Regions from separate parts of the Pantoea phyllosphaerae genome, predicted to be linked through region 2. Evidence: predicted binding sites of a transcription regulator. Region 2 holds the regulator's gene; the other holds the start of a gene.
The links. The regulator CRP, encoded in region 2, controls carbon source genes, mostly activating them, when cyclic AMP is high. The targets are predictions, from matches to a motif close to ATGTGANNNNNNTCACAT.
Positions count from the first base shown of each region.

Region 1 (4,144 bases), on a different contig from region 2:
CGGCGCCAGCGGCGGCGGCGCGCGCGTCGGCTACGAATTCTTCCTCGCTGATGAAAACGGCGACGTGCGCGCCGACGCCTGGGCGAAAGAGGCGGTGCGTATGGCGCTGGTCAACCTTTCCGCCGTCGCCGCACCGGCAGGCGCGTTGCCGGTGGTGCTGGGCGCGGGCTGGCCGGGCGTGCTGCTGCATGAAGCGGTAGGCCACGGCCTGGAAGGCGACTTCAACCGCCGCGAAACCTCGGTATTCAGCGGCAAGATGGGCCAGCTGGTGGCGTCCGAACTCTGCACCGTAGTGGATGACGGCACCCTCGAAGGGCTGCGCGGTTCGCTGGCGGTAGATGACGAAGGCGTGCCGGGCCAGTACAACGTGCTGATCGAAAACGGCGTGCTGAAAGGCTATATGCAGGACAAGCTCAACGCGCGTCTGATGGGCGTCGCGCCGACCGGTAACGGCCGCCGCGAGTCCTATGCGCATCTGCCGATGCCGCGTATGACCAACACCTATATGCTGGCGGGCAAATCGACGCCGCAGGAGATTATCGAAAGCGTCGAATATGGCATCTACGCGCCTAATTTCGGCGGCGGTCAGGTCGACATCACCTCCGGCAAATTTGTCTTCTCGACCTCAGAGGCCTACCTGATTGAGAACGGCAAGGTGACGAAGCCGGTGAAAGGTGCCACGCTCATCGGTTCCGGCATTGAAGCAATGCAGCAAATCTCAATGGTCGGCAACGATCTGGCGCTGGATAAAGGCGTCGGCGTATGCGGTAAAGAGGGCCAGAGCGTACCGGTCGGCGTCGGTCAGCCGACGCTGAAGCTGGATAAACTCACCGTCGGCGGCACCGCCTGATCGTCCGCCCATCGCTGACAGCGCGCGCAGGGCTACGCGCCCCGCGCGCGCATCTGGCAAGGATGCCAGCCCTAGCGCTTTGAGCGCTGGTCACGGCGCAGGTCGTCAGCTGGCGCGATGCTGCTGATACTGCTCCGCCACCTGCTGGAAATACTCCGTGAGATAGTCGATGCACACCTGCACCTTCAGCGGCAGCTTATCCTTCTCGGTATAAAGCGCATACACCGGACGGGGATCGGACTGATACTGCGGGAAAAGAATATCGATCTCCCCTGCGTTAATCTCCTCAATCACCCACATCATCGGCACATAGGCGATACCGTTACCAGCCTTGAGCCAGCGGATCAGCGTCAGCGAATCGTTGGTGACGAAACGGCCCTGCGGCGAGAGGCGCGAAACCAGCCCTTCGGGCGCGATTAGCTCGAAATTGTTATCGGGACGCACGCTGTACTCAAGCCAGGAAAAGTTATCGACATCTGCCGGCTTCTCTGGCACGCCGTGCTGCTGCAGATAGCTTTTCGCCGCGCACACCACCATTGGCATCGCGCCGAGGCGGCGAGAAAAAAGGCTGGAGTCCTTCAGCGCGCCCACGCGAATCACTAAATCGAGCCCGTCGGCGATCAGGTCCGGCGCCGGAATGCCCGCCACCAGATTTACGCTCAGGCCGGGGTACTCGCGCAGCATATTGCTGGTCATTTCGGCGAGGACGTTTTGCGCCATGGTAGAGGAGCTGCCGATGCGCAGCGTGCCGACCGGCGTATTGTTGAACGCGTAGAGCTGCTCGTGCACCTGCGTGGCTTCAGCCAGCATGCGGCGACAGCCCTGATAATAGATTTTACCCGCCTCGGTCAGGCCGATACTGCGCGTGCTGCGGTTCAGCAGCTTAACCTGTAGCTCATCTTCCAGTTTCGCCATAATCTGACTGATAGACGAAACGCTGAGGTGAAGCTGGCGTGCGGCGGCGGTAAAAGAACCTAATTCAACCACTTTGGCGAAAATTGACATGCCTTTCAGTCGTTCCATTGTTTACTCTGATTAAAAAGTGATTTAGCTCACATTCTGTAGAAAACGTATAGTCAGGCGCGTTACTATATGCGCGCCCGGGTATTTCCCGGTGATTCGCTTTTGCCCGGGAAGGGTCAAGCTGACCTGATGCAAACGTCTGTTGCCGCCCGATGATACGCTATTATTTACTCAGCAGTGGTTCGGATGCTGTCATCCGCCACCCAGCCGTTGCGGCTTGCAGCCGGGCAGGCTAAGGATCATCCCGGCATGGTCGTACTAAGGATCCCTGATGAGTGTGCTTCCGGTTTTTGTCGTATTTGGGCTCTCTTTCCCGCCCATCTTCATTGAGTTAATCGTCTCGCTAATGCTGTTCTGGCTGGTGAAACGACTGCTGACGCCAAGCGGTATCTACGATCTCGTATGGCATCCGGCGCTTTTTAACACGGCGCTCTACTGCTGTGTGTTTTACCTGGTATCCCGTCTATTCGTCTGAGGTCTAAGTGAAATCGCTAATAAGAAAAATCGCGCGTTACGCGATTACTATCCTGCTGGTTATCATCGCTATTGTTATCATCTTTCGCGCCTGGGTGTTTTACACCGAGTCGCCGTGGACGCGCGACGCTAAATTCGCGGCGGATGTCGTGGCGATTTCGCCGGACGTGACGGGTTTGATTACCGACGTACCCGTGCATGACAACCAGCTGGTAAAAAAGGGCGATACCCTGTTTGTCGTGGATCGTCCACGCTATCAAAAAGCGCTGGATCAGGCGCAGGCCGACGTCGAGTACTACCAGGCGCTGGTCAGCGAAAAACGTCGTGAGGCGTCGCGCCGCAACCAGCTGGGCACCTCGGCGATGTCGCGCGAAGCGATCGACCAGGCGAACAACGATCTGCAAACCACGGAACATCAGCTGGCGAAATCGATCGCCACGCGGGACCTGGCGAAGATCGATCTGGATCGCACTGCCATCACCGCGCCGTCCGACGGCTGGGTGACCAACCTCAACGTCTACAAGGGCGAATTCATTACCCGTGGTTCGGTGGCGGTAGCGCTGGTGCAGCAGCACTCTTTCTACGTGCTGGCCTATCTTGAAGAGACCAAGCTGCACGGCGTCGAGCCGGGTTATCGCGCCGAAGTGACGCCGCTCGGCAGCAACGTGGTGCTGCGTGGCACCGTCGACAGCGTCGCCGCTGGCGTGACCAACAGCAGCAGCTCGGTCGACAATAAAGGCATGGCGACCGTGGATTCCAACCTCGAGTGGGTACGTCTGGCGCAGCGCGTTCCGGTGCGCGTTCGTCTCGATAGGCAGCCCGGCAATCGCTTCCCGGCGGGCACTACCGCGACGGTGGTGATTACCGGCCAGCACGATCGCGCCGATACGCAGGTGTCGCCGATGTCGCGTCTCTTCAATCGCCTGCGTGAGTTTGGTTAAGCGGGGGCGATATGATCGAGTTCCTGCGTTTCCCGATCAAGCTGACCTTCGCGCTGGTGGCAGCGCTGATGATCGGCTTTCACCTTAATCTTGAAACGCCTCGCTGGGCGGTAATGACCGCCGGCATCGTCGCGGGCGGCACCGCTTTTGTCGCCGGCGGCGATCCCTATTCCGGCGCGCTGCGCTATCGCGGCGTGCTGCGTATTATCGGGACTTTTATCGGCTGTATCGCCGCGCTGACCATTATGATCGCTACGGTACGCGCGCCGGTGGTGATGCTGCTGCTCTGCTGCATCTGGGCGGGCGTCTGCGTCTGGCTCTCCTCGCTGATCAAAGTCGAAAACTCCTATGCGCTGGGGCTCGCAGGCTATACCGCGCTGATTATCGTGGTGACCGCCGACGCCAACAATGGCCTGACGCTGGTGCCGCAGTTTGCGGTTGAGCGTTGCAGCGAGATTGTGCTCGGCATTCTCTGCGCCATTCTGGCGGATATGCTCTTCTCGCCGCGCTCGATTAAAAAGGTCATCGACAGTGAAGTCGATGCGCTGTTGGTGGCGCATTATCGCCTGCTGCAGCTCTGCGTGGCGCACGAGGACAAAGAGGAGGTCGACAAGGCGTGGAGCGCGCTGGTGCGCCGCACCTCGGCGCTCGGCACTATGCGCGGCCAGCTGATGATGGAGTCGTCGCGCTGGCAAAACGCCAACCGTCGGCTGCAGATGCTCAACACGCTGTCGCTGACCATGATTACCCAGGCGGCGGAAACCTTCCTTATCCAGAATTCGCGCCCCGAATATATTCCCTCGCAGTATCGTCTGCTGATTGAGAAGAAGGTGGAAAGCGTTGCCGACGTGCACCG
Region 1 covers NZ_JBPFDE010000022.1:25,351-29,494, forward strand. The annotation lists gene tldD (metalloprotease TldD) at 1-850, shown strand, start outside; gene aaeR (HTH-type transcriptional activator AaeR) at 956-1,873, opposite strand; gene aaeX (p-hydroxybenzoic acid efflux pump operon protein AaeX) at 2,145-2,348, shown strand; gene aaeA (p-hydroxybenzoic acid efflux pump subunit AaeA) at 2,356-3,288, shown strand; gene aaeB (p-hydroxybenzoic acid efflux pump subunit AaeB) at 3,300-4,144, shown strand, end outside.
Region 1: a site for CRP is predicted at 1,891-1,908, ahead of aaeR (HTH-type transcriptional activator AaeR). Genes of this name have one in related genera too.

Region 2 (4,144 bases):
CACCTGGAACGCGCGCGTCAGACGTTTATGGCTGTTGTCGCGGCTGGCGGAGAGCATATGCATCTGCTGATAACAGGTATTGATCAGATCGACCGCTTTCTGCTGGCGCGCCAGCAGCGGCGGCAGCGCCTTTTCCGGGTCGGTAAGCTGGGTCAGCAGGGTATATTTCGCGTCGCAGTAGTCCGCCAGCTCGCGGTAGATCAGGCTCAGGGTTTCGCGCATCGGCTGCTCTTTCCAGAGCCAGAACCAGAACCAGTTAAAGAGTCCGTACCAGAGCGTGCCGCCGATATAGAGCAGCGGTGGCACATAGATTGGCATGCGGCCGATCAGGCTCAGGGTAAAGATGGCCGCCACCAGCGTGCCGGAGAGCAGACGGCCGTGCAGCGGGCTGATTTCGCCGGTGACGCCCAGCAGCAGCGGCAGGGCAAAGAGCACCGCAGGCAGCGGTACCCCTTTCAGGGTTAATAGCTGGATGAGAAAGCTGCCGAGCGCGAACAGCGAGCCGCCGACGATCAGACGTTTGAAGAAGCGTTTATGGGGCGTATCCAGGCCCGCCACGTTGCAGCAGGCGGGAACCAGAGAGAAGAGCAGCCCTTTTTGCAGATCGCCGAATAACCAGCCGAGCGCCACCGGAATGCAGAGCACCAGCGTCTGCCGCAGGGCATAGTTAACTTCGGGGTGATAGATGATTCGGCGCCACATCACTTCACTAAAAGCAGTAGCGGCGTAACGGTGACATCACGCCGTGTATGAGAGGAAATCAGCGGGTGCCGTAAACGACAATGGTTTTGCCGTGTGCGGAAATCAGATTCTGGTCTTCCAACATTTTCAAAATGCGGCCCACGGTTTCGCGCGAGCAACCAACGATTTGGCCAATTTCCTGACGAGTAATTTTGATTTGCATGCCGTCGGGATGCGTCATGGCGTCTGGCTGCTTCGCCAGGTTAAGCAGGGTTTGTGCAATACGTCCGGTCACGTCGAGGAAAGCTAAATTGCCCACTTTTTCCGATGTAACCTGCAGACGGCGCGCCATCTGCGAAGAGAGACGCATTAAAATATCCGGATTCACCTGGATAAGCTGGCGGAATTTCTTGTAGGAAATTTCCGCTACTTCGCACGCGGTTTTCGCACGTACCCAGGCGCTGCGCTCCTGACCTTCTTCAAACAGGCCAAGCTCACCGATAAAATCACCCTGATTCAGGTAAGAGAGGATCATCTCTTTGCCCTCTTCATCTTTGATCAGCACCGCAACGGAACCTTTCACGATGTAGTAGAGGGTTTCAGCCTTCTCACCCTGATGAATCAGCGTACTTTTGGATGGATATTTGTGAATATGGCAATGGGACAGGAACCATTCGAGTGTAGGGTCTGTTTGCGGTTTGCCGAGAACCATTCGCTATTATCCTCTATTGTAATCGTGCCCAAAACGCGGGGGGATTAATCCCTGCCAGGCGATGAAAGCTTCAAGCGTTTCTCCTGAAGGAGATTATTCGGGCCTTATTTTGCGCCAGGCGCTTGATGTGTCCCGTCTTCGTCCTTAACAGAACGAACTATTTTCAGCACTGTTTGTAGCACAGCTTTTGCCGACTGTCTTCTGTTGTCTCGCTTCAGCAGAGGGGGGATTACTCTGGATTGCTGTTTGTCAGGCGAACGCGTACTCTGGCGGCAAACGGGCTATTCTTGAGGTGGAAACATGCAGGCAAGAGTGAAGTGGGTCGAAGGATTAACCTTTCTCGGTGAGTCGTCGTCAGGGCATCAGATCCTGATGGACGGCAACTCGGGCGATAAAGCGCCCAGTCCGATGGAGATGGTGCTGATGGCCGCGGGCGGCTGCAGCGCCATCGACGTGGTCTCTATTTTGCAAAAAGGCCGTAACGATGTGGTGGACTGCGAGGTGAAACTCACCTCGGAGCGTCGTGAAGAGGCGCCGCGCCTGTTTACCCATATCAATCTGCATTTCGTGGTGACCGGCAAGGCGCTGAGCGATAAAGCGGTGGCGCGCGCGGTGGATCTCTCGGCGGAGAAGTACTGTTCGGTGGCGTTAATGCTGGGCAAGGGCGTAGAGATGACCCACAGCTACGAAGTGGTCGCGCTGTAAAACGTAAACTTTTTGGCAAGGTGCTCACGCGGGTGAGAGGGGCCGATCGCAACGTCGCTCAAGGCATCCATGCTCGCTCGGCCCGCGACATCCCTGTCGCGGGACGCTTTGCTCTTCTGCCCATCTCGCCCGCGTTTTACGCTTATGAGCCGTCTACTCATTGTTTGGTCAGGCGATCTGTTTGCCTTCCATCAGCCGCTGCACCAGCGGCGCCATAATCAGCTCCATCGCCAGCCCCATCTTGCCGCCCGGCACCACCAGCGTATTGATATGCGAAATAAAGGAGCCCTGCAGCATCGCCAGCAGGTAAGGGAAGTCGATATTCTCCAGCCCGCGAAAGTGAATGACCACGAAGCTCTCGTCCAGCGACGGGATTTCGCGCGCGGCGAACGGATTGGAGGTATCCACGGTCGGGACGCGCTGGAAGTTAAGATGGGTGCGCGAAAACTGCGGCGTAATGAAGTTAATGTAATCCTCCATTGAGCGCACCACCGAGTCCATCACCGCCTCGCGCGAGTGGCCGCGCTCGCTGGTGTCGCGCACCAGCTTCTGGATCCACTCCAGGTTGACGATCGGCACCACACCCACCAGCAGATCGACTTTTTCCGCCACGTTATGCTGCTGCGTCACCACGCCGCCGTGTAGCCCTTCGTAAAACAGCACGTCGGTATTGTCCGGCAGCGGCTGCCACGGCGTAAACGTGCCCGGCACCTGATTCCAGGGCACCGCTTCGTCGTAGGTGTGCAGATATTTGCGCGACTGGCCTTTGCCCGTATTGCCGTAGTCGATAAAGGTCTGTTCAAGCAGGCCAAAGTCGTTGGCTTCCGGGCCGAAATAGCTAACGTGGCGCCCTAAATCACGCGCCTTGCGGATAGCCATATCCATTTCCGGCCGCGTATAGCGGTGGAAGCTGTCGCCCTCCAGCTCGGCGGCGTGCAGATTGAGCTGCTGGAAAATTTTACGAAACGCCAGGCTGGTGGTGGTGGTGCCGGCACCGCTGGAGCCGGTTACCGCAATAATCGGGTGTCGTGCTGACATGGAAAAGCTCCCTGTGAAGTCGGGCGATGAGCATTGTTAACACGAAAAGCGCGTTGGCGCATCAGCCGCGGAATTCGCTGCGCGGCATGATGTTGATGGTTTCATGCAGTTCCGACCAGACCAGCACCACGTCGCCGCGCTCCAGCTGGCGGCGCACGTCCGCCACCTTTTGCGCCAGGCTGCGCTCCTGCTCGCCATAGTCGGTGCCTTCACGCAGCACAAAGGCTTCAATCAGGTTGGTCAGGGTATCGGGATCGAGCTGTTGCCAGGGAATAATCATGATGAGAGCCACTGTGTAAGCCACTGCGGCACACGCTGCTCGAGCCACATCTGCGGTTGACGCAGCGTGCCGCCGACAAAGCCAACGTGTCCGCCATAGGGCGTGAGTTGATAGGTGGTACTGGCTGAGAGCCGATCCGGCTGTGGGATCACCTCGTCAGTCATAAAAGGATCGTCTTTCGCGTGGATGATCAGCAAGGGTTTGCGCACATTTTTCAGCAGCGGCATGGCGCTGGCGCGACGGTAGTAGTCGCCCGCGTCAAGAAAGCCGTGGGCGCGGGCGGTAATGGCGTCGTCAAAGTCGCGCAGGCGACGCAGCGCCCTGAGCTGCGACAGATCCACCGGCAGCGTGCCCGGCCAGACGCGCAGCTTGCGCTCGGCGTTCTTTTTCAGCTGATCGAGCAGATAGCGCTGATAAAAGCGTGAAAAGCCCTGTTCCAGCTTCAGGCTGCACGGCTCCAGCAGCAGCGGCGCCGAGACGATGACCCCGGCGTCGAGCGGCGCGGCGTCGCCCAGCCTGCCGAGCAGGCAGCCCAGCATATTGCCGCCGAGCGAGACGCCCACCGCAGCGGTTGGCACATCGCCCCAGCGCGTTTTCAGCCAGCGCAGAAAAAAGGCGGCGTCTTCGGTTTCGCCGGAGTGATAGATGCGATGCAGGCGATTCGGCTCGCCGCTGCAGCCGCGAAAGTGCATCACCACGCCGAGCCAGCCCTGACGCTGGCAGGCGTG
Region 2 covers NZ_JBPFDE010000006.1:221,920-226,063, forward strand. The annotation lists gene ACR6A7_RS10790 (YccS/YhfK family putative transporter) at 1-702, opposite strand, end outside; gene crp (cAMP-activated global transcriptional regulator CRP) at 761-1,393, opposite strand; gene ACR6A7_RS10800 (OsmC family protein) at 1,694-2,098, shown strand; gene ACR6A7_RS10805 (phosphoribulokinase) at 2,267-3,136, opposite strand; gene ACR6A7_RS10810 (YheU family protein) at 3,198-3,416, opposite strand; gene ACR6A7_RS10815 (hydrolase) at 3,413-4,144, opposite strand, start outside.